Regions from separate parts of the Priestia sp. D3YE.R1 genome, predicted to be linked through region 2. Evidence: a T-box and tRNA genes for the amino acid it is inferred to sense, from the RefSeq annotation. Region 2 holds a T-box; the other holds one or more tRNA genes.
What was found. The T-box of region 2 lies ahead of pheS (phenylalanine--tRNA ligase subunit alpha). A T-box ahead of a tRNA ligase gene usually reads a tRNA of that ligase, here a tRNA-Phe.

Region 1: it encodes a tRNA-Phe, which carries the amino acid that the T-box ahead of pheS (phenylalanine--tRNA ligase subunit alpha) is inferred to sense. The anticodon was not compared.

What each region holds. Positions count from the first base shown of each region.
Region 1 covers NZ_JBLTHW010000008.1:19,401-34,656, forward strand. Annotated here, with positions in the region: gene yyaC (spore protease YyaC) at 1-412, opposite strand, end outside; gene ACOZIR_RS25860 (membrane protein) at 499-1,512, shown strand; gene ACOZIR_RS25865 (mechanosensitive ion channel family protein) at 1,580-2,473, shown strand; gene ACOZIR_RS25870 (DUF951 domain-containing protein) at 2,488-2,685, shown strand; gene ychF (redox-regulated ATPase YchF) at 2,856-3,956, shown strand; gene rpsF (30S ribosomal protein S6) at 4,146-4,433, shown strand; gene ssb (single-stranded DNA-binding protein) at 4,481-4,981, shown strand; gene rpsR (30S ribosomal protein S18) at 5,048-5,287, shown strand; gene ACOZIR_RS25895 (YybS family protein) at 5,426-6,370, shown strand; gene ACOZIR_RS25900 (DHH family phosphoesterase) at 6,407-8,380, shown strand; gene rplI (50S ribosomal protein L9) at 8,377-8,826, shown strand; gene dnaB (replicative DNA helicase) at 8,942-10,306, shown strand; gene ACOZIR_RS25915 (adenylosuccinate synthase) at 10,494-11,780, shown strand; tRNA gene ACOZIR_RS25920 (tRNA-Lys) at 11,948-12,020, shown strand; tRNA gene ACOZIR_RS25925 (tRNA-Glu) at 12,036-12,107, shown strand; tRNA gene ACOZIR_RS25930 (tRNA-Asp) at 12,143-12,218, shown strand; tRNA gene ACOZIR_RS25935 (tRNA-Phe) at 12,223-12,295, shown strand; gene yycF (response regulator YycF) at 12,558-13,265, shown strand; gene walK (cell wall metabolism sensor histidine kinase WalK) at 13,272-15,179, shown strand; gene ACOZIR_RS25950 (YycH family regulatory protein) at 15,170-15,256, shown strand, end outside.
Region 2 covers NZ_JBLTHW010000001.1:155,371-170,626, reverse strand. Annotated here, with positions in the region: gene ACOZIR_RS00870 (5-methyltetrahydropteroyltriglutamate--homocysteine S-methyltransferase) at 1-858, shown strand, start outside; gene ACOZIR_RS00865 (DUF350 domain-containing protein) at 1,010-1,417, opposite strand; gene ACOZIR_RS00860 (endonuclease MutS2) at 1,599-3,962, opposite strand; gene polX (DNA polymerase/3'-5' exonuclease PolX) at 3,982-5,694, opposite strand; gene ACOZIR_RS00850 (CvpA family protein) at 5,893-6,450, opposite strand; gene zapA (cell division protein ZapA) at 6,447-6,707, opposite strand; gene rnhC (ribonuclease HIII) at 6,851-7,765, shown strand; gene pheT (phenylalanine--tRNA ligase subunit beta) at 7,799-10,213, opposite strand; gene pheS (phenylalanine--tRNA ligase subunit alpha) at 10,227-11,261, opposite strand; T-box leader at 11,316-11,551, opposite strand; gene ACOZIR_RS00825 (TrmH family RNA methyltransferase) at 11,600-12,364, opposite strand; gene sspI (small acid-soluble spore protein SspI) at 12,505-12,711, shown strand; gene ACOZIR_RS00815 (M42 family metallopeptidase) at 12,768-13,853, opposite strand; gene ACOZIR_RS00810 (dUTP diphosphatase) at 13,931-14,419, opposite strand; gene ACOZIR_RS00805 (hypothetical protein) at 14,552-14,929, shown strand; gene ACOZIR_RS00800 (DUF1294 domain-containing protein) at 14,948-15,208, opposite strand.

The DNA.
Region 1 (15,256 bases), on a different contig from region 2:
CTTTATTAACTCCTGCTCCTGGTTTAACGGGTCCTACTCCAAGTGATGCAGAGCCTACGCTTTTCATACGACCTAAACAAGCATCAATTCCAATAATAAAAGGATTTGGGAAAAGCTTTTGAATATGCTTTAACGTTTCTTTCAAATTAACAGCATGAACAGGCTCTTCTAACGTTCCAAAAATGTGAAAAGATGAAACTTTTCTTTCATTCAGTTTCGTTCCGACTAATGGACCCAATGAGTCCCCAGTTGAACGGTCCGTTCCAATACATACAAAAACAATTGGTCTGTCTTTCTGTGCTGGAAGTAAAGATAGTAACTGTGTACTCAGCTTCTTTATAGCAGATTCTTCATCATGAAATACGCGGGTTGAATGTTGTGTCTTCTCAAAGAAGGGAGATTTTAAATTCATAGGGTCCACTCCTTATACATAATAGTAACAGTATACGAAGATTTTGAAGATTCTATACATATATTTCATGGATTGGGGGAAAATCGATGTGGAGAGCAGGATGTAAATGGATATTCTTAATTATGGGAACCATGATAGGCGCTGGATATGCTTCAGGGAGAGAGCTATGGCAGTTTTTTGGCGAAGAAAGCGGACTTGCTATTTTTCTATTTTCTATTATTTTTGCGATTTCTTGCAATGTGATTATGCAAATCAGCTATCGTTACCGAACCAATCAATTTTATCCAGTGCTCATTGAATTAATAGGAAAGAGATGGGCTGCAGCTTACGATGTTTTAATCGTTTTTTATTTATTTACGACAACTGTGATTATGATCGCGGGCGGTGGGGCGACATTGGAAATGTGGCATGTTCCTTACTGGTGGGGAATTGGCGCTCTTAGTACGTTTATCGTCTTTGTTTTTTCGAGAGGATTAAATGGGCTTCTTTCTATCAATTCTTTTGTTATGCCAATCTTAATGATTGGACTAGCTGGCGTACTTCTTACATTTGTTTTACGTCATCCTGGAGTAACTGATTGGCATCTTCAGCATAATTGGCCTGCTGCTTTTACCTTTACGGCTTTAAATATCCTCCCTCTTGTGGCGGTATTATCTACAATTGGAAAGGAAATTAAAAGCAAAAAAGAGATTTATATTGCAAGTATTGGCAGTGGTTTTTTATTAGGGGGGCTTTCCTTTATTTATAATGAATCGCTTATTCAAGTTTCAGGCCTTCTTTCTTCTTATGAAATTCCATTATTCGCTATTCTTAAAGACTTTCCTTATACGATGCTGTTTTTAATGAGCATTGTTTTGCTCATTGCAATTTATACAACAGCCGTATCGGGAATCTTAGGACTGACCGCGCGTTTTCATACCGAAAAGGTGCAATCTCTTTGGAAACTGGCAGCCTGCTGGCTACTTTTAATGATTCCTTTTACAAAGTTAGGTTTTTCTACTTTGATTGCCGTTTTATATCCAATGTATGGAATCGTCAATTTATTTTTAGTAACAGCCGTTCTATTGTATCCATTTCGAAATCGCTACAAAAGTTCGTAGAAACTTGCTACAATAGATTAAAACTTTCTCGTATGTAGATTATGTTACGATAGGAGCTACATGTAGTATGAATTCGTTGAAGTCAGTTTTTAAGAACGTGTTTGAGCCATTTTTTCAAGAAGAAACGTGGGCACATATTGGAGAGGGATTTATAAAAATTCTGTTGATTCTGCTTATTTCCATGTTTTTAATTCGAATTGGAAAGAAAGCGTTAAATAAATTTGTAGAGGTTCGCACAAATAGCCCTCTGCGTATTTCTGAGCGACGAGAAGCTACGATGGTCCGTTTGCTTCAGAATATTTTTTCTTATGCTATTTATTTCGTTGCGGGAGTTATGATTTTAGAAACATTATCCGTAGATGTCCGTGGATTGCTAGCGGGGGCTGGAATCGTAGGGCTCGCGGTAGGGTTTGGTGCTCAAAACTTAGTGAAAGACATCATCACTGGTTTTTTTATTATCTTTGAAGATCAGTTCTCCGTTGGCGATTATGTTCGAGTAGGAACATTTGAGGGAACTGTGGAGGAAATTGGGTTGCGTACAACAAAGATTAAGAGTTGGACAGGCGAAATTAATATTTTGCCCAATGGCAGTATTGTGGAGGTCACTAATTTTTCTTTACATAACAGCGTAGCTTTCGTTGATGTAAGCATTTCTTATGAAGAAAACATACAAAAAGCAGAACAAGTGATCTTAGACCTGTTAGAAGAATTGCCAAGTCGCTATGAAGATATGGTTAAAACGCCTGAATTGCTGGGCGTTCAAAATATCCATGCAACTGAAGTCACAATGAGGATTACAAGCGAAGTAAAACCAATGAGACATTTCCATATTTCTCGTATGATTCGTAAAGAAGTGCGTACAAGGCTAAATGAACATGGCATTGAAGTTCCATTTCCTCGTATGGTTATGTATAATCGTACAGAAGAAGCACAGCATTCGTCGACGTTGAAAGGGACATAAGGAGGAGAGAGCTGATGACGGAAAAAGAATTTGGTTTAAATGACGTTGTGGAAATGAAAAAACCTCATCCTTGCGGTACAAATGAATGGAAAATCATTCGAATGGGAATGGATATCCGTATTAAATGTGAAGGCTGCGGCCATAGCGTAATGATTCCAAGACGTGATTTTGCACGTAAAATGAAAAAAATTCTTGTAAAGCATGAGGAATAACCTCATGCATTTTCTATGTTTATGCCTTATACTGTAAGGTGGGACAAAATGAAGCACCCTAACGCCATGCGGCTAAAGGTTCTTTATCAAACTTGTATTTCAAAAGTTGACTCACTATAATTGTGACAGGTTAACTTGTTTCGGATATATAAAGAGGAGTGAATAAATATATGGCTTTAACAGCTGGAATTGTTGGTCTTCCTAACGTTGGAAAATCAACATTATTTAATGCAATTACACAAGCGGGCGCAGAATCTGCGAACTACCCTTTCTGTACGATTGATCCTAACGTAGGTATTGTAGAAGTACCTGATCATCGTCTTCAAAAACTTACAGAGCTTGTAAAACCTAAAAAAACAATTCCAACAGCATTTGAATTCACAGATATCGCTGGAATCGTAAAGGGTGCTAGTAAAGGTGAAGGACTGGGAAATAAATTCTTATCTCATATTCGAGAAGTAGATGCAATTTGTCACGTTGTGCGTTGTTTTGAAGATGAAAATATCACGCACGTTTCAGGAAAAGTAGATCCTATTTCAGATATTGAAACAATTAATTTAGAGTTGATTTTAGCAGATTTAGAAACGGTAGAGAAGCGTATTGGCCGTGTTCAAAAAATGGCTAAACAAAAAGATAAAGAAGCAATGTATGAATACGAAATTCTAGAGAAACTAAAGAATGCATTTGAAAGTGATCAGCCAGCTCGTGCTGTATCGTTTACAGAAGAACAAATGAAATTAGTAAAACAATTTCATTTGCTAACGATCAAACCTATTCTTTATGTAGCGAACGTTTCTGAAGATGAAGTAGCCGATGCATCTGCTAACGAATATGTAGCAAAAGTGCGTGAGTATGCGGGAAGTGAAGGTGCAGAAGTAATTGTTGTTTGCGCACGCATTGAATCTGAAATTGCTGAGCTTGAAGGAGAAGAAAAAGCAATGTTCCTTGAAGAACTAGGCATTGAACAGTCAGGTCTAGATCAGCTTGTACGTGCAGCGTACGATTTACTTGGATTAGCTACGTACTTTACAGCTGGTGAGCAAGAAGTACGCGCGTGGACGTTTACACAAGGTATGAAAGCTCCTGAGTGTGCAGGTATTATTCACACAGATTTTGAACGTGGATTTATTCGTGCAGAAACGGTGTCATACGAGGATTTATTAGCTGCTAAAACAATGGGAGCGGCTCGTGAAGCTGGAAAAGTACGTTTAGAGGGAAAAGAATACATCGTAAAAGATGGAGACGTTATGCATTTCCGCTTTAACGTATAAGATTAAAAGCCGAAAGAAGATATCTTCTTTCGGCTTTTGTCGTTGGCGAAAATATTAGCGTATATTTACGAAACAGCCCGCAATGCATATTGCTTTGCCTATGGTAGTGTGCTATAATTTTAATTCGTGAGTAATATTTTATTGCTCCTTGCCCGTTTCGGGCCGTTAGACCAAAAGGAGGTGACAGTGATGAGAAAGTATGAAGTAATGTACATCATCCGTCCAAGCATTGATGACGAAGCAAAGAAAGCATTAGTTGAGCGCTTCAACGGCGTATTAACTGATAATGGTGCTGAAATCGCAAATGTTAAAGAATGGGGTAAACGTCGTTTAGCATACGAAATCAATGATTTCCGTGACGGTTACTACATGATTCTTGACGTGGCGGCTACTTCAGAAGCAGTTTCTGAATTTGATCGTCTTGCGAAAATCAACGAAGACATTATCCGTCATATCGTTGTTAAACAAGAAGCATAATTAAACGTTTAAATAAATGGGTTTTATTTCCTTAAGGAGTGGTTCTGATGATGAATCGCGTAATTCTCGTAGGACGCTTAACCAAAGATCCTGAATTACGTTATACCCCGAGTGGAGCAGCGGTTGCAACATTCACTTTAGCGGTAAACCGCACATTTACAAATCAGCAAGGTGAACGTGAAGCTGACTTCATCAACTGTGTTGTATGGCGTCGTCAGGCTGAAAATGCAGCGAATTTCCTTAAAAAAGGAAGCTTAGCTGGTGTTGATGGTCGACTACAATCTCGCAGTTACGAAGGACAAGACGGTCGTCGCGTATACGTAACGGAAGTTGTAGCGGAAAGTGTGCAATTTTTAGAGCCGAAAAGTGGCGGTGGGGATACGCAACGCAGTAACTTTGCTAACACTGGAGGATCTGGACAAGGCTCTCCATTTGGAGATAATCAGAACCGTAACTCAGGTAATCAAGGTTATACTCGCGTTGATGATGATCCATTTGCAAATAATGGCGAGACAATTGACATTTCAGATGACGATTTACCGTTTTAATTCGCAGTAGATTATCCGGAGTATAAAATTTTATAGAAACTTTTAAGCGGAAGGAGGCGTATCAAAATGGCAGGTGGACGTAAAGGTGGACGCAACAGACGTCGTAAAGTTTGTTTCTTCACAGCAAACGGCATCACTCACATCGATTACAAAGATGTAGATATGCTTAAAAAATTCGTTTCAGAGCGTGGTAAAATTTTACCTCGTCGTGTAACTGGAACAAGCGCTAAATACCAACGTAAATTAACGATCGCTATCAAACGCGCTCGTCAAATGGCATTATTACCATATGTTTCTGGTGAATAATGAACGGTATAAAAAGAGGCAGTAAGGATTTCCTTACTGCCTCTTTTTACATTACATAGGTGCTCTTTTGTCAAATAGTTGCTTCTTATGAACTGAATCGATAAAATAAATAATAGTCTATGTCAACGAGGTGAAGTTGTGAAAGGAATTCGATATATTACAGAAGGAGCAGCTCTTTTAGCGCTGTTTGTGGCGCTGTTGCTTTTTTCACTATACATACCTGTTGTGGGAACCATTTTTCAACTAGCGCTAGCTGTTCCATTTATTGTGTATACCGTTCGTCATGGGTGGAAAAAGGCAATATTATTTTTAGTAGTAGGGTTGTTATTGACTTTGTTATTTGGAAATGTGTTGACTCTTCCTTTTACACTTGTATTTGGTATTGGTGGATTAGCAATAGGAATGCTTTACCGACAAAAACAAAAAAGGTATACCATTTTACTAGGCGGCACGGTTGCATTTAGTTTAGGTTTACTTTTATTGTTCGTAGGAGCAAATGTCATTTTTAATGTTAATTTAATGGAGCAAATAAATAATGCTTTAGATCAATCGATTAATCAAAGTATTGAAATGATGAAAAGTTTAGGACAAGACGTTAAGGAATCTCAAATTGACCAAATGAGAGATGCGTTTGATATGTTTAAAAATCTGTTGCCTCTATTAATTGTTATGGGCGGAGTTATTCTGGCCTTTTTCTCTCAGCTTATTGCTACGCCTATTCTTAAAAGAACAGGTTATGAGGTGCAAGCATTCCCGCCTTTTCGTGAATTGAAACTTCCTAAAAGTATTCTATGGTATTATTTGATTGCGTTAATCTTATCTTTCCCATCTTTTAATATTGAACAAGGTACATTTATGTACGTAGCTATTATCAACATCGTGATGGGACTGCAAATGCTAGTAGTGTTACAAGGGATCTCTTTTATTTTCTATTTCTCGTATCAAAAAGGGTATGCCAAAGCAATTCCAATTGTTGTAACAATTTTAGCATTAATTATTCCAATTATCCTTCAAATTGTGCGCATCTTAGGTATAATTGATTTAGGATTTAATTTAAGAAAACAATTAGACACAAAAAAGTAGATATTGTGGAACTTAAAAAAGTAGGAGCTGAAATGGATGCCTGTCTTTACAAAAAAGAACGTCATTCGCTATCCATTTTACTCATTGTATAGTATAGCCCTGATTTTAGTAGGTATCGTGACCTATCATAATTGGATCATAGGAATGATAGGCTTTATATTACTATTAGCCTGTCTTTTTCTATACATGAGAATGGAGCGAATGCTGTCCGATGAGTTTGAAACCTATATTTCAATGCTGTCTCATCGGCTGAAAAAAGTAGGCGAAGAGGCATTAATGGAAATGCCGATTGGGATTATGCTATTTAATGATGAATATCAAATTGAATGGACCAATCCTTTTCTAGCATCTTGTCTCGGTGAAGACACACTAGTGGGAAGATCATTATACGATGTAGCAGAGAGTATTATTCCACTGATCAAACAAGAAGTGGAAACAGAAGTTGTCACGTTGCATGATCGGAAATTCAAAGTGGTGATTAAACGAGACGAGCGCTTACTGTACTTCTTTGATATTACAGAGCAAATAGAAATCGAAAAATTGTATGAAGAAGAACGAACAAGTTTAGGCATTATCTTTTTAGATAATTATGATGAACTCACGCAAGGAATGGATGATCAAGTTAAAAGTAACTTGAATAGCCAAGTAACTTCTATGTTAAATAGTTGGGCTCAAGAATACGGTATTTTTATTAAACGTACGTCTTCTGAGAAATTTATTGCGATTATGAATGAACAAATCTTAATTCATTTAGAGCGAAGTAAATTTTCTATTTTGGACCAAGTTCGAGAAGAGACGTCTAAACAAAATATACCGCTTACATTAAGCATTGGTATCGGAGCTGGTGCTGCTGATTTACCTGAGCTGGGTGCTTTAGCTCAATCTAGCTTGGATTTGGCCTTAGGTCGAGGTGGAGATCAAGTAGCGATTAAACAGCCGAATGGAAAAGTGAAATTCTTTGGCGGCAAGACAAATCCAATGGAAAAACGGACGCGCGTGCGTGCAAGAGTTATTTCTCACGCGTTAAAAGAGCTCATTACAGAGAGTGGAAAAGTGATTATTATGGGTCATAAGTATCCGGATATGGATGCTGTAGGAGCTGCCATTGGAATATTAAAAGTAGCACAAGTGAATCAAAAAGACGGTTTTATCGTATTAGATCCTGACCATATTGATACAGGTGTTCAGCGAATGCTAGAAGAGATTAAAAAGAAGGAAGGCCTGTGGGAACGATTTATTACGCCTGAAGAAGCCTTAAATCTTGTGAGCGATGATACTCTTTTAGTAGTAGTAGATACGCATAAGCCGTCGCTCGTTATTGAAGAAAGGTTATTAAATCGTATTGAAAATGTCGTGGTCATTGATCATCATAGACGAGGAGAAGACTTTATCGAAGATCCTCTTCTTGTCTATATGGAGCCATACGCTTCCTCGACAGCAGAACTCGTTACTGAGCTGCTTGAATACCAGCCAAAACGATTTAAAATTGATATGCTAGAAGCAACAGCACTTTTAGCCGGTATTATTGTCGATACAAAAAGCTTTACATTACGCACGGGATCTCGTACGTTTGATGCAGCGTCCTTTTTACGTTCTCAAGGCGCAGATACGGTTCTTGTTCAAAAGTTTTTAAAAGAAGATATCACGCAATATGTACAGCGAGCACGCTTTATTGAACATGCAGAGATTTATACAGCAGGTATTGCCATTTCACGAGCTGAACCAAACAAAATGTATGATCAGGTGTTAATTGCGCAAGCTGCAGATACGCTGCTTTCAATCAGCGGAGTGGTTGCTTCATTTGTTATTTCTAAGCGACGGGATAATCTAATTGGTATTAGTGCTAGATCGCTTGGGGATATCAATGTACAAGTTATTATGGAAAGTCTCCAAGGCGGAGGCCACTTAACGAATGCTGCTACTCAGCTCCAAGACATTAGTTTGGATGAAGCTGAAGAACGGCTTAAACAAGCAATTGATGAGTACTTAGATGGAGGTAGAAGATCATGAAAGTAATTTTCTTAAAAGATGTAAAAGGAAAAGGCAAAAAAGGTGAAGTGAAAAATGTTTCAGACGGTTATGCACATAACTTCTTATTAAAAAATGGTTATGCTGTTGAAGCTACAGGCGGTAATGTGAAGGTATTAGAAGCACAAAAACATAGAGAGCAAAAAGATGCAGCTGCAGAACTTCAAGCAAACAAAGAGTTAAAAGCAACTCTTGAAGAACTAACAGTTGAATTAACAGCAAAATCTGGTGAAGGAGGCCGTTTATTTGGTTCTATCACAAGCAAACAAATTGCTGAAGAATTAAAGAAAAAACACAAAATTAAAGTAGATAAGCGTAAAATTGAATTAAATGATGCTATTCGCGCATTAGGCTACACAAATGTACCGGTTAAATTACATCCAGAAGTAACGGCTACTGTAAAGGTACACGTGACTGAACAAAAATAAACGTACGATTGAAAAATAGGTAAATAATATAAAGGGTTGGCGCGGACTTGTATTTGTTCGCGCCAACATTTATGATGAAAGAAAATACGAAAGAATATAAGAGGGGCATAGAAATATGAGTGATCTTTTTGCTGATCGTCTTCCGCCTCAGAATATTGAAGCAGAGCAAGCGCTATTAGGGGCCATTTTCTTAGAGCCTTCTTCTTTAACCTTAGCATCTGAGCTGCTAATACCTGAAGATTTTTACCGGGCATCGCACCAGAAAATCTTTACATGTATGCTGAAACTTTCTGACCAAGGTGAACCGGTTGATTTGGTAACGGTAACGTCTGAATTAGCTGATCAAAAAATCTTAGAAGAAGTTGGCGGCGTATCGTATTTAAGTGATTTAGCTAACTCTGTTCCAACGGCTGCAAACGTAGAGTATTACGGTAAAATCGTAGAAGAAAAGTCGATTTTACGCCGTCTAATTCGTACTGCAACGCATATTGCTTCAGAAGGATATGCAAGGGAAGACGAAGTAGAAGTTTTATTAAATGAAGCGGAAAAAAATATTTTAGAAGTAGCACAGCGTAAAAACAGCGGTGTGTTTCAAAATATCAAAGATGTACTTGTACAAACGTACGATGATATCGAAGTTCTTCACAATCGAAAAGGTGACATTACAGGTATCCCAACCGGGTTTAGTGACTTAGATAGAATGACAGCAGGGTTCCAGCGAAATGATTTAATCATTGTAGCGGCCCGTCCATCGGTAGGTAAAACGGCTTTTGCCTTAAATATTGCGCAAAACGTTGCAACGAAAACGGATGAGAACGTAGCAATCTTCAGTTTAGAGATGGGTGCTCAGCAGCTTGTTATGAGGATGCTGTGTGCCGAAGGAAATATTGATGCACAAAGGTTGCGTACAGGCTCGCTTACAGCTGATGACTGGGGAAAGCTCACGATGGCAATGGGATCTTTGTCCAATGCAGGGATTTATATTGATGATACACCGGGTATTCGAGTAGGTGAAATTCGTTCTAAGTGTCGTCGCCTGAAGCAAGAAGGCGGGCTTGGGATGATTTTAATTGACTACTTACAGCTCATTCAAGGAAATGGACGAAGCGGAGAAAACAGACAGCAGGAAGTATCTGAAATTTCGCGTGCGTTAAAAGGTTTAGCCCGTGAATTAGAAGTTCCTGTTATCGCCTTATCACAGCTTTCTCGTGGAGTAGAGCAGAGACAAGATAAGCGACCGATGATGTCTGATATCCGTGAATCCGGAAGTATTGAGCAGGATGCCGATATCGTAGCTTTCTTATATCGTGAAGACTATTATGAAAAAGATACAGAAAATCAAAATATTATCGAGATTATTATAGCTAAGCAGCGTAACGGTCCCGTTGGAACCGTACAGCTTGCCTTCGTAAAAGAGTACAATAAATTCGTTAATCTCGAGCGGCGCTTTGATGACGCAGGAGTGCCGCCTGGTGCATAAAACCTCTCAATATGAGAGGTTTTATTTTATTGTTATCGCATTCGTTCCGCAAAATACGATATATTTGTAATAACTTTTGTTAAATCGTTCGGATTTAATTGACTTTAGCGTGATAAATTGATACACTTATCCATGGTTAAATTATGTCGTAGTGAGCTGTTGCTTACTAAGCGGAGGTGCTTAAGATATGTCTTCAGTCGTTGTAGTAGGAACACAATGGGGAGATGAAGGAAAAGGGAAGATTACAGACTTCCTATCAGAAAATGCAGAAGTGATTGCACGTTACCAAGGGGGGAACAATGCAGGTCACACAATTAAGTTTAATGGTGAAACTTATAAGTTACATTTAATTCCTTCAGGTATTTTTTATAATGACAAAACGTGTGTAATTGGAAACGGTATGGTTGTCGATCCAAAAGCGCTTGTTCAAGAATTAAAATACTTACATGATCGCGGTGTAACAACAGAAAACTTACGTATTAGTAACCGAGCTCATGTGATTCTTCCATATCATTTAAAATTAGATGAAGTTGAAGAAGAACGTAAAGGTGAAAATAAGATTGGTACAACGAAAAAAGGTATTGGACCAGCTTATATGGATAAAGCAGCACGTGTTGGTATTCGAATTGCCGATTTACTAGACCGTGAAGTATTTGAAGCAAAATTAACACAAAACTTAGCTGAAAAGAATCGCCTTCTTGAAAAAATGTATGAAGTAGAAGGCTTTACATTAGAAGAAATTTTAGATGAGTACTATGAGTATGGTCAACAAGTTGCAAAATATGTTGTTGATACATCAGTAGTATTAAATGATGCGTTAGACGAAGGACGTCGTGTACTATTTGAAGGCGCACAAGGTGTTATGTTAGATATCGATCAAGGAACATATCCATTTGTTACATCTTCGAACCCAGTAGCTGGTGGAGTAACGATTGGTTCTGGTGTAGGTCCATCTAAAATCAAACACGTGGTAGGCGTATCAAAAGCGTATACAACTCGTGTTGGTGACGGTCCTTTCCCAACTGAATTAACAAACGAAATCGGTGATCAAATCCGTGAAGTAGGACGTGAATATGGTACAACAACTGGTCGTCCTCGCCGTGTAGGTTGGTTCGATAGTGTAGTTGTACGTCATGCTCGTCGAGTTAGCGGAATCACAGATTTATCTTTAAACTCGATTGATGTATTAACGGGAATTGAGACATTAAAGATTTGTGTAGCTTACCGTTACAAAGGGGAAGTTATGGAAGAATTCCCTGCTAGCTTAAAAACACTTGCAGAATGCGAACCTGTATATGAAGAGCTTCCAGGTTGGACAGAAGATATTACGGGTGTGAAAACATTAGATGAGTTACCTGATAACGCTCGCCACTACTTAGAGCGCGTGTCTCAATTAACAGGTATTCCTTTATCTATTTTCTCTGTAGGTCCAGATCGTACACAAACAAATGTATTACGTGGTGTATATAGCTAAATAAAAAAGGTTAGCTCCTCGTGAGCTAACCTTTTATATATATAATTGGTGGTTTGTTAACAAGATTTTTAAAAAAAGCTCAATAATAAAAATAAAGTTTTAAAAAACTATTGCATTTATATAAAATATCGTGTTATTATAATAAGCGTCGCTAAGAGATATAACATGAGCCATTAGCTCAGTTGGTAGAGCATCTGACTTTTAATCAGAGGGTCGAAGGTTCGAGTCCTTCATGGCTCACTTTTGTTACAACGTGGCCCGTTGGTCAAGCGGTTAAGACACCGCCCTTTCACGGCGGTAACACGGGTTCGAATCCCGTACGGGTCATTTTTAATAATTTTAATACATAGCATATAAACTGAGGTCCCGTGGTGTAGCGGTTAACATGCCTGCCTGTCACGCAGGAGATCGCGGGTTCGATTCCCGTCGGGACCGCCATTTTGGCTCGGTAGCTCAGTTGGTAGAGCAAAGGACTGAAAATCCTTGTGTCGGCGGTTCGATTCCGTCCCGAGCCATCAAAAAGCATGACTTTATTTAAAGTCATGCTTTTTTCTTTTATTTACATTTAAAAGAAAACGTTATTTGCTTTGTATCTCTTTTGTGGTAATATATTACTTTTGTATTTAGAGATGGTTGAAAATCATATATCTTCATGTATAGTAGAGGATGAACTTGTGACGTTTCAAGGGTTATCAAGTATAATAAAACTACGGTATTCAAACAGTATGAATACTATCTTTTATATTTTGCTTCAACTAATAAAGGAGAACGATGATCATGGATAAACGTATTTTAGTCGTAGATGACGAAAAGCCGATTGCAGATATTTTAAAGTTTAATTTGCAAAAAGAAGGTTACGAAGTATTTTGTGCTTATGATGGCGTAGAAGCACTTGAAAAAGTGGAAGAAGTACAGCCTGAAATGATTTTATTAGATATTATGCTTCCTCAGAAAGATGGAATGGAAGTTTGCCGAGAAGTGCGTAAAAAATATGATATGCCAATTATCATGTTAACAGCAAAAGACTCTGAAATTGACAAAGTTTTAGGTCTAGAATTAGGTGCAGATGATTATGTAACTAAGCCGTTCAGTACGCGTGAATTATTAGCACGTGTAAAAGCTAATTTACGTAGACATCAGCAGGTAGCTGTTCCAACAGAAGAAAGTGAAACGAATGAAATTACGATTGGAGCACTTGTTATTCACCCAGATGCTTATATCGTGTCTAAGCGCGGAGAAACGATTGAACTGACTCATCGTGAATTTGAGCTGCTGCATTATTTAGCGAAGCACATTGGACAAGTCATGACGCGTGAACACTTGCTTCAAACCGTATGGGGCTATGACTATTTTGGTGATGTGCGTACGGTAGATGTAACAGTTCGAAGATTACGTGAAAAAATTGAAGATAATCCAAGCCATCCAATGTGGATTGTAACAAGACGTGGAGTAGGCTATTATTTACGCAGCCCAGAGCAGGAGTAATTTTAGATGAAGAAAGTAAGGCTCCTGCAATCTATTCATTTAAAGTTTGTATTGATTTATGTGCTGCTCATTTTAATTGCGATGCAAATTATTGGGGTCTATTTTGCACGACAATTAGAAAAGGAATTAGTTAACAACTTTCGAACGTCTCTTCAAGAGCGGACGGACTTGCTGACGTATAATATTGGACAAGAAATGGTGAAAAATCGTGATGATGATTCACCCACTCTTGAGGAAGACTTAAAGACTATTTTACGAGATTTTGCTTCAAGACCCAATTTAGCTTCAAATGATATGAATGACATCTCTGAAGTAAGAGTCATTGACCAAAATAGAAGAATCATTGCTACATCGAACTCAAATCCTCAACAGATTATAGGTAAAAAGACTAATGATTTAGCGATTACAAATGCGTTGTTAGCAGGAACGAACTCTGATAATGTATTTGTTGATCAAAGCGGACAGCGAATCAGAGTTATGATACAGCCTATTCGTTTACAGGATAAAGTAGGTGCCAGTCAATCAAATTCCGCTAATAAAAATGGAAAAGTTCAGTCTAGCGAAGAAATCTTAGGTGCTATTTACTTAACAGCTTCCATGGAGCCTGTTTACGATCAAATGAGTAATATCAATCAGATCTTTAAGGCAGGTACGGTGATTGCTCTTTTTATCACAGCTATTTTAGGCGTGTTTTTAGCTCAGACAATTACTCGTCCAATGTCTGAAATGAGAAAACAAGCACTTGAGATGGCCAAAGGGAACTTCACGAGAAAAGCTAAGGTATACGGGTATGATGAAATTGGTCAGCTAGCTCTCACATTCAACAACTTAACAAGAAAGCTTCAAGAAGCACAGGCAACGACAGAAGGGGAGCGCCGTAAGCTTAGTTCGGTATTAGCTCATATGACGGACGGCGTTATTGCGACGGATCGAAAGGGAAGAGTAATTTTAATTAATGATCCAGCCGCAGCTATGCTAAATGTTTCACGTGAAACGGTTTTGTCTGACCCAGTTGTTTCCCTATTAGATCTTGAAGAAACGCATACGTTTGAAAGCTTGCTCGCTAATCAAGAGTCATTAATTTTGGACTTTAGTACAAAATCGGATCCTTTTATTTTACGAGCTACCATTTCCGCTATTCAAAAAGAGACCGGTTTTATTAACGGGATTATCATTGTCTTGCATGACATTACAGAGCAGGAGAAAATTGATCAAGATCGCCGAGAATTTGTAGCGAATGTTTCACATGAATTGCGTACGCCGTTAACAACAATGCGCAGTTATTTAGATGCGCTTGCAGACGGAGCTTGGCAAGATAAGGACTTAGCTCCAACATTTTTAAATGTAACGCAAACGGAAACAGAGCGAATGATTCGTCTCGTTAACGACTTGCTTCAATTATCTAAGCTAGATAGCCAAGATTACCGATTTAGTCGTGACCCAATCAATTTTGTGAAGTTCTATCATTACATTATTGATCGCTTTGAAATGACAATTGAACAAGGTATTTCGTTCGTGCGCGACTTACCAAATGAAGCAATCTATGTCGCTATCGATCAAGATAAAATTACACAAGTATTAGATAACATTATTTCCAATGCAATAAAATATTCACCTGAAGGCGGAACCATTACATTTTCAATTGCTCAGCATACGCATGAAATTGTTGTGAGCATTAAAGACCAAGGTATGGGAATTCCAAAATCAAATTTAGCTAAAATTTTTGAACGCTTCTATCGTGTAGATAAAGCACGAACGCGTAAATTAGGCGGAACAGGATTAGGGCTTGCTATTGCCAAGGAAATTATTGAAGCACATGATGGACGCATTTGGGCAGATAGTCAGGAAGGAAAAGGAACAACGATTTACTTTACTCTTCCGATTGAAAGTGAGAATGATGACGAATGGGAATGAGATATGAACATATCAAAACGGCCATCTTAGTTGTTCTCGTCGCTTCCAGTTTAATTATGACGTATCATATATGGACG
Region 2 (15,256 bases):
GGCGTAGAACTTTACGAAGCAGAGTCGGGAATTCAGTTTCACGGGGTCCAAACAAAAGCTCACGGTATAAGAGTGACTGGAAAACTAGATTTTAATCAACACCCTATGATTGAAGATTATAAATTTCTTCATCAAGCGGCTGGAAAAGAACACGTGGCTAAGTTCACCATTCCAAGTCCCAATATGCTGTTTTTCAGAGGTCATATTGAAAAGTCTGCTTACTCGGATACGGATGTATTTTTTGCTGATTTAGTTAAAACATATCAAAAAGCCATTCAAGCATTTTATGATGCCGGATGCCGCTATTTACAGTTAGATGATACTGCGTGGGCGGTCTTTTTCTCAAAAAAAGGACAAGAACAAATCGCGTCAAAAGGATTTACGCCCCAAGAATTACTGAAACGTTTTACGGATGCGATCAATGAATCCATTGCGCATAAACCAGATGATATGGTTATCACAATGCATATTTGCAGAGGAAATTTCCAGTCTACTTATACAGCAAGCGGCGGATATGAAAATGCGTCAAAAGCTATTTTCAGTCAGTTAAACGTAGATGGACTATTTTTAGAATTTGATGATGAACGCTCAGGAGGATTCGAACCTCTTCGACATGTAAAGCGAAATGATCTTCAGATTGTCCTTGGTCTTATTACATCAAAATTTGGAGATTTAGAAGATCCTGAAGCAGTGAAAAAACGAATTGCTGAAGCGGCAGAATTTGTTTCTCTTGATCAAATTTGTTTGAGTCCCCAGTGCGGATTTGCTTCTACAGAAGAAGGAAATTTACTAACTGAAGAGCAGCAGTGGGATAAAGTAAAGCACGTGATTTCAATTGCTGAAGACGTATGGAAGTAATCATTAAAAAAGCTGACCTGCTTTAAGGCCAGCTTTTTTGCTGTCATCACCATGTTAGGAAAAGCTATATAGATAAATAGATAAGACCAATAAGCATAAACACTCCGCATAAAACGAGTAAAATTTTCGCTAACTTCTCCATGACTCTCTCCTATCCTATCCCTGCTCCTATTACATAGGACATACCGATTGAAATAACAAGTGAAATAAACCCAACGGCTCTGTTATCTTGTTCAATTTCATCATCGATTCGAAATTTCGGCGTCAAAAATTCGAAAATAAAATAGCTGACTAGTAAAAGAACGAACCCATATATTCCCCATCCGAGCATTCGTAACAAATTGTCGTTATGCTCAATCGAATAGCGAAAAATATTAGCTAATCCAAATATTTTCCCACCTGTTGCCATCGCAACAGCCATATTTCCTTTTTGAATCTCTTCCCAGTTCTTATACTTGGTAACGAGCTCAAACACAACAAGAAAGACGACAATGCTCAAGACAACCACGCTGTAATAAGCGGCGGATTCAATATACGGGTCTTTCCAAAAATCCCTCATTTTTGCATCACTCCTAATTTATATTACACTCCACGCAATGAACTGACAGGTCTCTTTCCTATACTTGTATCGTTCTTAAAAGAGATAGAAAATCCAGCATAGTCCATAAGCCATGTCGGATTTTCTATCTTCATATATGCTTGTTCAGCGCATCAACTGACACCTTTATTTCAACATTCTTTTATTTAAATTCCACAACCGTAACGCCAGAACCTCCTTCAGAAGCTTCTCCAAAACGAATATTTTTAACAGAACGATGATTTTTCAAATATTCCTGTACACCTTTACGAAGAGCTCCAGTTCCTTTACCGTGGATAATCGAAACGCGCGGATAGTTGGCTAACAAAGCATCATCAATATATTTTTCAACTCGAATCAGCGCATTTTCATAGCGCTCTCCTCTTAAATCCAGTTCTAGATTTACATGATAATCTTTTCCTTTTACCATAGCAAGCGGCTTTGTTTCTACTGGTTTTGGGGAACTGATATATTGGAGGTCTTTTTCTTTCACCTTCATTTTCATGATTCCCATTTGTACTTGCCATTCATTATTGCTTACTTGTTCCACAAGCGTTCCTTTTTGTCCCCAGCTTAAGACTTTCACTTCATCTCCAGCTTGAAGAGTGCGCTCTTGTTTTTTCGGCACAGCCGGTTTCTTTTTACTTTTTTCAAGAGTTGGAACCGCATCTTCTAGACGCTTACGCGCTTCAATCAATTCATGCTCTTTTACAAGCGCATGATTTTTTTGACTCATTTTACGCAAATCGCTAATGATTTTCTCCGCTTCTTCAGATGCTGCTTGAACTGTGGCTTGAGCTTTTTCTTCAGCTTTTTCGTACAGCTTGTCTCGTTTTTCATTAAACTCAATAATCTGACTCTGTAGTTCTTTATGAAGCTTCTGAGCCTCTTTTCTTAGCTCTTCAGCTTCTTCTAGCTCGTGTTCAGATTGACGGCGGCTATCTTCAAGAGAAGCGATCATATTTTCTACTTTATTTGTTTCTGAGCCAATATAGCCTTTGGCACGTTCAATTACTTCTGCACTTAAACCTAAACGCTTTGAAATTTCAAAAGCATTGCTTCGGCCCGGTACACCAATCAGCAGCTTGTAAGTAGGACTCAATGTTTCAATATCGAACTCTACGCTAGCATTGACCACTCCTTCACGGTTATAGCCGTACGCTTTTAATTCAGGGTAGTGAGTAGTCGCAACTACGCGAGCGCCTCTTTCATATACTTGATCTAAAATCGAAATCGCAAGCGCTGCACCCTCTTGAGGATCTGTTCCTGCTCCCAATTCATCGAACAAGACCAGACTTTCATGATCTACTTTTTGTAAAATATCTACAATGTTGACCATATGAGATGAAAAGGTACTCAGACTTTGTTCAATGGACTGCTCATCTCCAATATCAGCAAATACGTGTTTAAACACAGCCATTTCCGATCCATCCAGCGCAGGAATCTGCAAACCTGCTTGAGCCATTAACGTAAATAATCCAAGTGTTTTTAACGTGACGGTTTTACCGCCGGTATTTGGTCCTGTAATAACGATAGACGTATATTGATCACCTAGCTCAATATCATTCGCAACGACATCTTCCTGTGCAATAAGAGGATGTTTTGCCTTCACTAACTTAATATAGCCTCGGTCGTTCATTTTAGGTTTTGAAGCTTTTAGCTCATGGCTATAGCGCCCTTTAGCAAACATGAAGTCCAGCTCACCTAACAGATAAACGTTTTGACGGAGTTCATTTGCCACTTCCGCTACCTGAACGGTTAGAGCAATGAGAATACGCTCAATTTCTTGTTTTTCTTTTACTTTTGCTTCTTGAAGCTCATTGTTTAACGTCACAATCGCCTGTGGCTCAATAAATAACGTTGCTCCAGATGAAGACTGATCGTGCACAATGCCTCCATACGCACTGCGATACTCTTGCTTAACAGGAATAACAAAACGTTCGTTTCGAATGGTAACAATCGCATCTGACAACATTTTTTGAGCAGACGAGGAGCGAATAAGACTTTCTAGCTTTTCGCGAATACGAGACTCCGTTGAACGAAGTTTTTGACGAATGCCTCTTAGCTGGTCGCTTGCACCGTCTAGCACTGTACCATTCTCGTCAATGCTCATTTTAATTGTTTGTTCTACCTCAGGAAGAGGCATTAGTTTTTCGATATGTTCAGTTATAATAGGAAGCTGTAAATCTTCGTCTTCTACTACTTGCTCGATAAATTGCTTAACTTGTCTTGCAGCATAAATAGTGCTTGCTACATCAAGAAGTTCATTAGAGCTTAGCGTTCCTCCAATTTCAGCGCGCTTTACGCTAGGTCGAACGTCAAAGATGCCTCCTAGCGGTACGTTGCCACGCAATCGCAGCACGGTTGTAGCTTCATCTGTTGCTTCCTGCCATTTGACTACTTCTTCATACTGAGTCGAGGGAATCAAATTCGCTACTTTTTCTCGGCCTAAAGAAGAAGCTACTTTTTTCTGAAGCTGTTCCTTAACTTTATTAAACTCTAGTACATGGAAAATACGTGATTGCAAAACTGATTCCTCCTGTTGCTTATTTATGTCGATTTAAAAAGGCGGTTAATTCTTTGAGGCTATACGTATTTAATACCGTTTCTGGTTTAAGCCAGCCTTTAATTCCCGTAGATATTCCAATTTCCATATGCTCTAACATGTCTAGATTGTGAGCATCTGTATTAATCGCAATTTTAACTCCTGCCTCTTGTGCTTTTTTTATGTGCTCAGCGGCTAAATCTAAACGGTTTGGATTCGCATTTAGCTCAAGAGCCGTTTTTGTTTCTTTAGCTAATTCAATTAGCATATCAATATCTACATCATATCCGTTGCGGCGACCAATCAAACGACCGGTCGGATGAGCGATTAAATCTACATGAACATTATTTAACGCTCGCTTTAAGCGATTCATAATTTCTTCGCGTGATTGTGAAAAACTAGAGTGAATGGACGCAATAACAAAATCTAGCTCAGCTAGCATTTCATCATCATAATCAAGTGTTGCATCGGGCAAAATATCCATTTCAATTCCTGCTAGTATTGTAAAATCATCGAACTGTGCGTTTAAACGATTAATTTCTTCACGCTGTTTGCGAATGCGTTCAGGCGTTAGACCGTTAGCTACTTTTAAATACTGAGAATGGTCTGTAATCGCCATGTATTCATAGCCTCGCGCGCGACATGCTTCCGCCATTTCTTCAATTGAATACGCCCCGTCGCTCCACGTAGAGTGCATATGCAAATCACCTTTTACGGCACCGTAGGTCACGAGCGTTTGTGGCTTTATAAATGCGTCTACTTCCGTTCCATCTTCACGAAGTTCCGGCGGAATAAAAGACAGCCCAAAATGTTCATAGAATGCTTGTTCAGACTCAAATGTCATGACTTCGCCTGTCTCCGCATTTTCAACGCCATACTCGCTAATTTTTTCACCGCGTTCTTTTGCTAATTGACGCATGCGCACGTTATGATCTTTTGATCCTGTAAAATGATGAAGCGTCGTGGCAAACGCTTTATCTTCTACAAGACGAAAATCCACAGATACATCGTACTCATAAGCTAACGTTACCGATACTTTTGTATCTCCATTTGCAATGACATCCTTCACATTTGGCAGCGATACTAGCTGTTCACGGACAGCATGAGGCTCAGCTGTTGAAATAATAAAATCAAGATCTTTTACGGTTTCTCTCATGCGGCGGATGCTCCCTGCTTGAGAAAAACGCTCAATGCTATGCATCTGTTTAAGGGCTTCTAAAATTTCTTCCGCTATTGGAAGCATAAAAGCAAGAGGCAAACGATCAGGACGCTTCCCAAACTCTTCAATAGCAGCGATAATTTTCTCTTCCGTCTTTTTACCAAAACCGCTTAGTCCCTGCACTCGATTTTCCATACACGCCTGATGCAGTGATTCCATATCTCGAATATCTAGCTCTTTATATAATTTAGCAATTTTTTTACCTCCAAGCCCCGGCAGCTTAAGCAGAGGAATAAGTCCTTCAGGAACTTCTTGCTTTAGTTCTTCTAGTACGCTTGATTCATTTGTTTCCATATACTCTGTAATGACTGCAGCCGTTCCTTTTCCAATTCCTTGGAGCTTTGTAAAATCCTCAATCTCTGTCAGCGTTCTCTCGTCTGTTTCTAGCGCTGCAGCTGCTTTTCGAAAAGCAGAAATTTTAAAAGGGTTATCTCCCTTTAATTCCATATATGTAGCAATTGTTTCTAACAATTTAATAATATCCTTTTTATTCATCTCTTTTCACCAGCCTATTATCATAATAACGAACCTTTCAAAAACATGATGAGTGACATATCTACTCTCTCAAATGTTTATCTAGACATACTTTTATCTCCGTGAAAACCGCAGAACAGACTGCGATAAAAAAAGAGGGTATCTCAAAAGTATTATGACACTTTCGACACACCCTCTCAACAAGCTATTGTAATTTCATTACATTACACCATACTGTGTCCACAAATCTTGAATCGCAGACGATAAATATGGAGTATTTTGTACGATATTGATTGCAATTGAAGACTGTTGAATTGGCGTTTGAATTTCACTTACCGGAATCACGGCTCCAATGTATAACAAAATAAAAACGATGATATACACTTCAACGAATCCAAGTGCACCTCCGCCCCATTTATTTAACTGGCGCAGAATTGGCAGTTCGGTTAAAGCCGTTAAAACAGAGCCTGCAAGGCGAAGTACAATGTGAGTAGCAAAAAATAAAATCGCAAATGCAATCATTCGATAAAAAGCGTCTTCTATCGTTCCAGAATCAAATACAAACGATGCGACACTTTGCTGCTGAATATTGTCCGGAAACGGAATCAGCAAGCGAAGTCGGCTTGCCAAATCTCCACTAAACATATAAGCGACGATAAACGAAACCGCAAAACTGACAATATGAATGAGCTGCAAAATAAACCCTCTTTTAAGACCTGTTACAAAGCCTAAAAGAAGCAATATAATTAAAATGATATTAAGCATTGACTCAGTCATTCCTCTTTTCCATAAAGTTTTTGTTCAAGTCTCTCATAATCTTCTTTCAGTTTTATATATTCGTGTACAGCATTCACAGCTGTTAATACTGCTAATTTATTGATATCTAAAGAAGGGTTTTTAGTACTGATTTCACGCATTTTTTCATCCACTATAGAGGCGACAAGTCGAATATGGCTTGTACTTTCGCTACCGACGATGCTGTACTGCTGACCAAAGATGTCAACTGTCGCACGTGTTTTATCTTGTCTTGACACGAGAAAATCCTCCGTTCCACGAAAAATCCTAATCCCTATCATACCACGAAGAAGACTTCAATGGAAACATATCTATATTTAAGCTATCATAAGGGATAGTGCTTATAAAGTAAACTAAAATACCCCGAAAGGAGTGAAGCATTATGTCACATGCTGTTATTAAGGTATCAGCTGATCAAATAGCTAAAATGAAGCTTCATTACACATCCTATTTACAGCCCAAACTTCCGCAGGGAAGTATTTTTGCAGCTAAAACCCCCGGCTGTTCTATCACTGCGTACCGCTCTGGAAAAGTACTTTTTCAAGGAAAAGAAGCTGAAACAGAAGCGGCTAAGTGGGGGGGCCCTTTAGATGCTGCGAAAAAGGCTCCTGTCTCACATCTCCCATCAAACTTCAGCTCACTATCGGTCATCGGTTCTGACGAGGTAGGGACGGGAGATTATTTTGGCCCTATGACCGTAGTTGCTGCCTATGTTCAAAAAGAGCAGCTTCCTTTGTTAAAAGAATTAGGAGTACGAGATTCAAAAGAGTTAACGGATGCTAAAATCATTGAAATTGCCAAGCAGCTTGTTTCGTTTATTCCCTATAGTTTGCTTGTTTTACATAACGAAAAGTATAATGCATTTCAAGAAAAAGGCATGTCACAAGGTAAAATGAAAGCTCTGTTGCACAACAAAGCTTTATCCAACGTGTTAAAAAAATTGGATCCTGAAAAACCTGATGCGATTTTAATTGACCAGTTTGTTGAAAAAAACACCTATTATAAACACATCGTAAAGGAAAAAGAGATTATCAAAGAAAACGTCTTTTTCAGTACAAAAGGAGAAAGCGTTCATTTGTCTGTAGCTGCTGCTTCCATTATTGCCAGATACGCATTTTTAAAACAAATGGATTTACTGACGGAAAAGACCGGGATGGTCATTCCTCGCGGAGCTGGGGCACAAGTTGATATCGCCGCTGCTAAAATCATTAAAAAACATGGCGTCAGTGCGCTGAACTCTTTAGCTAAAATTCATTTTGCTAATACAGAAAAAGCTTTAAAATTAGCTAAAAAATAAGAGATGTGGAAATCCACATCTCTTTTTTTATTCTTATGAACGAAGCGTTGCACCAAATTCTTTTTCAACAGCTTCTAACACTGCACCATGTGCTTTTGCTACTTCTTCATCCGTTAACGTACGTTCAGGATCTAAGTAACGTAAAGAGAAAGCTACAGATTTCTTGCCTTCTTCCATACGCTCTCCTTCATATAGGTCAAACACCGTTACATCTTTTAAAAGTTCTCCGCCCGCTGCATAGATGACGCGCTGAACTTCTCCTGCAAGAACGTTTTTATCTACAACAAGTGCAATATCACGCGTAATAGATGGGAATCGTGGAATAGCTGCATAACGAACTTCTTCGACATCTGCAGCTAATAGCTCTTGAAGGTGTAATTCAAATACGTATGTTTCACGAAGACCATACTGTTTCTGAGCAACAGGATGAACTTGACCTACGTATCCAATTTCTTTTTCATCTAACCATACAGCCGCTGTACGTCCAGGGTGCATACCGTCTTTTTTAACGGGAGCATATGAGATTCGTTTCTCCAAACCAAGCTGTGCAAATAACCCTTCTAGTACACCTTTAATCACATAGAAATCAACGGCTTTCTTTTCACCTTGCCAGCCGTGAGCATGCCATAGACCCGTGATTGCACCAGCTACGCGCTCCTGCTCATCCGGTAATTCTCCTTCACCTTTAGATAAGAACACTGAGCCTGTTTCGTATAGCGCAATAGAATCCGACTGACGAGCGTTGTTATGCTTCACTGCTTCAAGCAAATGAGGCACTAAGCTTTGACGAAGGATGCTGCGATCTTCACTCATCGGCATTGCTAAACCAATCGTACTTGTTGCATTTAGTGCGAACTGAGTAGCTTTTTCAGTGCTCGTTAACGAATATGTTGTTGTTTGCGCTAGTCCCGCTCCTTCTAAGAAACGGCGAACTTTGCGGCGTCCAAGCTGATACTCCGTTAATTTCCCTGGAGTTGCCACTGTTACAGGAAGCGTTGTAGGAAGGTTGTCATAACCATACATGCGCGCTACTTCCTCGACGATATCTTCTTCAATTGTAATATCGCCTCGACGGGTTGGCACTGTTACAACAATGGTTTCGTCTTCCACTTTGTTTTTAAATTGAAGACGGTTCATAATGTCTTGTACTTCTTCCATTGATAGCTCTGTACCAAGCACATCGTTAATACGTCCAAGTGACACAGCTACAACAGCAGGTTCCACAGTTAGTGTATCTACTTCCACAGTACCGCTTACCACTTCACCTGAAGCGTATTCAGCCATTAATTCTGCTGCGCGGTCAGCGGCTACACGCGTACGGTTAGGATCAATTCCTTTTTCAAAACGAGCGCTTGCCTCACTGCGAAGACCGTGGTCTTTTGAAGCTTGGCGAACCGTTAAGCCTTTGAAGTAAGCTGATTCAATGAGAACATTTACCGTATCGTCTTTTACTTCAGAGTTTGCTCCGCCCATTACACCTGCAAGTGCTACCGGCTCACTTCCGTTTGTAATGACAAGCTGATTGCCTTTTAATACGCGCTCTTGGTCATCAAGCGTTACAAACTTCTCGCCTTCTGACGCGTGACGCACAACAATTTCCTTTGAACCAAGACGATCGTAGTCAAAAGCATGCAGCGGCTGACCGTATTCAAGCAAAATATAGTTAGTAATATCAACTACGTTGTTATGAGGTCGAATGCCAGCTGCCATTAAACGCGTTTGCATCCATAGTGGTGACGGAGCAATTTTTACGTTTTTCACAACGCGCGCTACGTAAAGCGGATTGTCTTCTTTTGCCTTTACTTCAACGGAAATATAATCAGACGCTTGCTCATCAGACGTTTGCACGTTTACTGACGGATACTTCACTTCGCGACGTAAAATAGCCGCTACTTCATGCGCTACGCCTAACATACTTAAGCAGTCTGAACGATTTGGTGTTAGCCCTAGTTCTAATACTTCATCGTTTAAGTTTAGTGCATCTAGTGCATCCGCTCCTACTTCAGCATCGCTTGGGAAGACGAAGATTCCTTCTTGGTAATCTTTTGCTACAAGCTTGCTTTCAATGCCAAGCTCTTGAAGAGAACAAATCATACCGTTCGATTCTTCACCGCGAAGCTTAGCACGCTTGATTTTAAAGTTACCTGGAAGTACAGCTCCCACTTTTGCAACCGCTACTTTTTGACCTTGTGCCACGTTCGGTGCTCCGCACACGATTTGAACGATCTCTCCTCCGCCAAGATCTACTTGACAGCGGCTTAATTTATCCGCATTTGGATGCTGTTCACGTTCGACAACGTGACCAATTACTACTCCGCTGATGCCTTTATTTAAGTTTTCTACACCTTCAACTTCAATTCCACTTTTTGTGATTTTATCAGCTAACTCTTCTGCCGTTATGCCTGATAAGTCAACATACTCTTGTAACCAACGATAAGATACAAACATCGTAGTCCCTCCTTTATACTTGTTTAAATTGATCTAAGAAACGAACATCATTTGTATAGAAATGACGAATATCATCCACGCCGTGTTTTAACATAGCAATACGCTCTACACCGATTCCAAAAGCAAATCCACGATATTTAGTTGAATCGTATCCAGCCATTTCAAGGACATTTGGATGAACCATGCCTGCTCCTAAAATTTCAATCCAGCCTGTTTGTTTACATACATTACAGCCTTTACCTCCACATTTTGCACACGATACGTCTACTTCTACAGACGGCTCAGTGAATGGGAAGAAACTTGGACGAAGACGAATTTCACGGTCTGCACCGAACATCTTTTTCACAAATACTTCAAGCGTGCCTTTTAAATCGCTCATACGAATGTTTTCGTCTACTACAAGACCTTCAATTTGCATGAATTGATGAGAATGCGTAGCGTCATCGTCATCGCGGCGGTACACTTTACCCGGGCAAATAATTTTAACAGGTCCTTTGCCTTCATTCTTGTTCATAACACGAGCTTGAACAGTTGATGTATGCGTACGAAGAAGCGTTTCTTCCGTAATATAGAACGTATCTTGCATATCACGTGCTGGGTGACCTTTTGGCAAGTTCAGCGCTTCGAAATTATAGTAGTCCTGCTCTACTTCCGGTCCTTCTGCTACTTCATAGCCCATTCCTAAGAATAAATCTTCTACTTCTTCAACCACGCTTGTTAGCGGGTGATGCGTACCTGCTTTAACAGGTCGTCCCGGCAGCGTTACGTCGATTGTTTCTGAAGCAAGTTTACGCTCTACCTCGGCTGCTTCTAACGCCGTTTGTTTTTCTTCAATTTTAGATGCAATCGCTTCACGTACTTCATTTGCAAGTGCTCCCATTACAGGACGCTCTTCAGCTGAAAGTTTTCCCATACCGCGAAGTACTTCTGTGATAGGGCCTTTCTTTCCTAAATAAGCTACGCGTACGTCGTTTAATTCTTTTAAAGCACTTGCCGCTTCGACTTTTGCAATTGCTTCTTGTTGAAGTTCTTGTAAACGTTCTTTCATCACTTATTCCTCCTTTTAACGTAAAAAATGACAAATAAAAAAACCTCCTCCCAAAAAAGGGACGAGGATTAGTCGCGTTACCACCCTTGTTAACTATATACACAGACGTATACAGTTCACTTCATTCAAGTTAACGGAATCTCCGGAACACCTTTACATCTATGTAAGATGGTCTAAGTGTCAACTCAAGAGGTGAATTCACTTATTACACTTATAAAAATGCTTTCAGTCACGGCATTTTCTCCCTGCATAAACGGACATAAGCTACTGCTCTCTTTCATCGTTTTTTACATATGTAACTATTGTATTATTATAGTGAAAACACGTTCTCGATGCAACTACATTCCGCGTAAATAATAAAGTAAGATTCCAGAAGCGATGGCAACATTTAGCGACTCGCTCTTTCCATAGATGGGAATGTACAGATTCTGATCCGTTTGTTCCAACACTTTCTCGCTTACGCCTTTTCCTTCATTTCCCACAATCAGCGCAAATTCGTTTGAAGGTTTTACGTGTGTGTAGACCTTTCCATTTTGTAACGACGTGCCGTAAACTGCGATGCCTCTTTCTTTTAACAGTGAAATCATTTCGAGTAAATCACCTTTTACAATTGGAAGGTGAAAAATAGCTCCTTGCGTTGAACGAACGACTTTTGGGTTGTACACATCCACGCTGCCCTCTCCAACGATAATAGCGTCCACTCCGGCAGCATCAGCGGTTCGAATAATCGTACCTAGGTTACCTGGATCTTGCACTGCATCTAAAAGAAATACTTTCTGTGCTGTATGAATGATTTCTGCATGCTTTGTTTGAACACACACGGCAATAATTCCTTGAGGTGTTTCTGTGTCAGATAATAATTTAATAATTGCTTCGTTTACAACGGTTATTTCGATACCGTCTATATTCCACTGTGCGGGCACTTCGGTCGATTCGCGTATAATTAGTTCCTTTACGCAATCGTTATTTTTGATAGCCTCTTCTACTAAATGAAAGCCTTCTACCATAAAAAGGCCCTGCTTATCACGGTCTTTTTTATTATGCAGCTTTTTCCACGCTTTTACCTGCGGATTTTTAACTGAATCAATTTGTTTCACAAACATAACTCCTTTATCTATACAAAAATAAATAGTTCGATTACATTTTGTTCAATAATCATTAGATAAGTTTCACTTTATTGTACATAGAAATCGCAAAGAAAACAAAAACTATTGGTAACTTTACGATAGCTGAGGTGAAAATGATGGATCTTAATTTACGAAATGCTGTTATTGCAAACGTTTCAGGAAACTCAAAAGAAGAGCTTGAGGCTACAATTTCTGACGCTATTCAAAGCGGTGAAGAAAAAATGCTCCCTGGACTTGGTGTTTTATTTGAGGTGCTTTGGGAAAAGTCTCCGGAATCAGAAAAAGAAGAAATTCTGACAACGCTTGAAAACGGTTTAAAATAAATAACCTTTTCCTATGTACAACAAAAAGCTCATTCTCCTAGGAGAATGAGCTTTTTTTAATTGTACGTAATTGCGTTAACCGTTTCTCGGTCTAAGCGTTTAATCACTTCCGCAATTAATTTAACTGCATTTTCATAATCATCACGATGAAGCATCGCTGCATGAGAATGGATATAACGAGTTGCAATTGTAATCGAAAGTGCTGGCACCCCGTTAGCTGAAATATGAATAGAACCTGAGTCCGTACCGCCTCCAGCGATTGCATCAAATTGATACGGAATATTTAATTCATCTGCCACATCTACCACTGTATCTCGAAGTCCTTTATGAGAGACCATGGAAGCATCATATAAAATGATTTGCGGACCATCTCCCATTTTAGAAGAAGCTTCTTTATCAGAAACGCCAGGTGTATCTCCCGCGATGCCCACATCAACAGCAAATGCAATATCCGGTTCAATAAAGTTAGCGGATGTTTTTGCACCTCGAAGTCCAACTTCTTCTTGCACTGTTCCCACACCATACACAACATTTTCATGCGCTTCATTTTTTAAAGCTTTTAATACATCGATAGCGATTGCACAGCCTATACGGTTATCCCAGGCTTTCGCTAGCAGCATCTTTTCGTTGTTCATAACCGTAAATTCGAAATAAGGTACAACCTGATCACCAGGTTTCACTCCCCACTCCGCTACTTCTTCTCTGCTAGAAGCGCCGATATCGATGAACATATCTTTAATGTCAACTGGCTTTTTGCGAACTTCTGGAGGCAGGATATGAGGAGGCTTTGAGCCAATAATCCCCGTTACCTCTCCTTTAGATGTAACGATGGTTACTCGTTGAGCAAGCATGACTTGAGACCACCATCCGCCTACCGTTTGAAAACGAATAAAGCCGCGTTCATCAATTTGAGTCACCATAAAACCTACTTCATCTAAGTGGCCGGCTACCATAATTTTAGGCCCTTGTTCGTTGCCCACCTTTTTCGCAATCAAACTGCCTAGCCCATCCGTCGTTACTTCATCTGCATAAGGTGCAATATATTTCTTCATAACCTCACGCGGTTCACGTTCATTTCCAGGAATTCCTTTTGCATCTGTTAGTGCTTTAAGCATCATTAATGTTTCATCTAACTTTGTCATATGGATTACCCCTTTCATATGTATACCTCTATTATAGCTAAAAAGAGGTTGAAGTAAAATTTCCCATCCCTTTATTTCTAGTATCCTTGTTCTTGGCGTTTAAAATTCACTTCATTTTTTGAGATGTACGCCTCTTCAATATGTTCAGCGGAAAAACCAAACATATCGCCAAGCGTCATGTAAGATACAAACATGTTCACATAGTTTTCTTTCGACAGATCCTGCTCGAAAGCAGCAACTTGTGCAAACAACTGTAAAAATTGTGCTGTTTTTGAATCACCTGCTTTTGCATTTGGTAACTCAGTTAAATCATCGTATCCTTTTTCAATCCCTAAAGACAGAATAAAATGTACGCCGTCCACAAATTCTTCTAAAATAACAGCATCTTCAGCCGGAGGTTTGACGCTCCAAAATTTGAAGCAGCGCGTTTCGTTTGCCAGCTCTCCCATTTCAACAAGCAGAGCTAAAAGTTTTCTCGGAACCAAGTCTTCCTTATGAAGCTGATGCTTATCTTCTATATGCTGATCCAGCTGACGCTGCATGGTAAATAGCTGTTGTAAATTCAATGTAATCACTCCTGTAATTATGTATATCTTCTTCTTTGTAAACCAATAAAGAAATTATATCAAAAATCATGAAACTTTTTAGAGACTGAAACGTAAAGTAAGAAAACTGTGCCTTGTAAAGGAGGGAGCGTTATGTTTGTTATTGTTATCGTTCGCGTGTTCATTTTCGCGCTTGTTGCTTACACACTATTAAAGCTGGTTCAGCATTTTCGCAGTCCAAAGCGGAAGCTTGTAGCAGCTCAGGAACATCAGCAATTTTTTGTCGTCGACGAAAAAACGAATATCCGCAAAAATTTTCTATTAACGTATAAAGGTATTTTATTTGAAGGAGAAAAATACAGCAATCCCAATGAACCAGAATCTTTATCAATTACAATGGTGTTAACCGATCCATCTCGATTACATGAACTGCAAAAACAAGATTTCAAGCTGCTGGAAAATCACGTACACGACATGTACCCAAATGCTCCTATTCGCTGGAAAAGCCCCGTTCGAGAATTTTTACACTGAGCACAAAATCATTTGTGCTCAGCTGATAACAAAAAAGAAAAGTAAATCAAGAGCGGCAAGAATAGGAAAGCCTACTGTAAACGATGTGTGCTTCGTTTTATGACGATAGCAATACATACCAATCAGTCCTCCAATGGCTCCTCCGACAGCAGCTACCGTCCACAGCGTACTTTCGGCAATTCTCCACTCATGTCTTTTTGCTTTTTGTTTATCTCTATACATCATTCCTATCCCTACTATATTAATAACAATAAAATAGGTAAGCAGCAGTTCATTCATGATATCTCCTCCGATAGCAAAAAAGCCTCATCATCTAAAGATGACGAG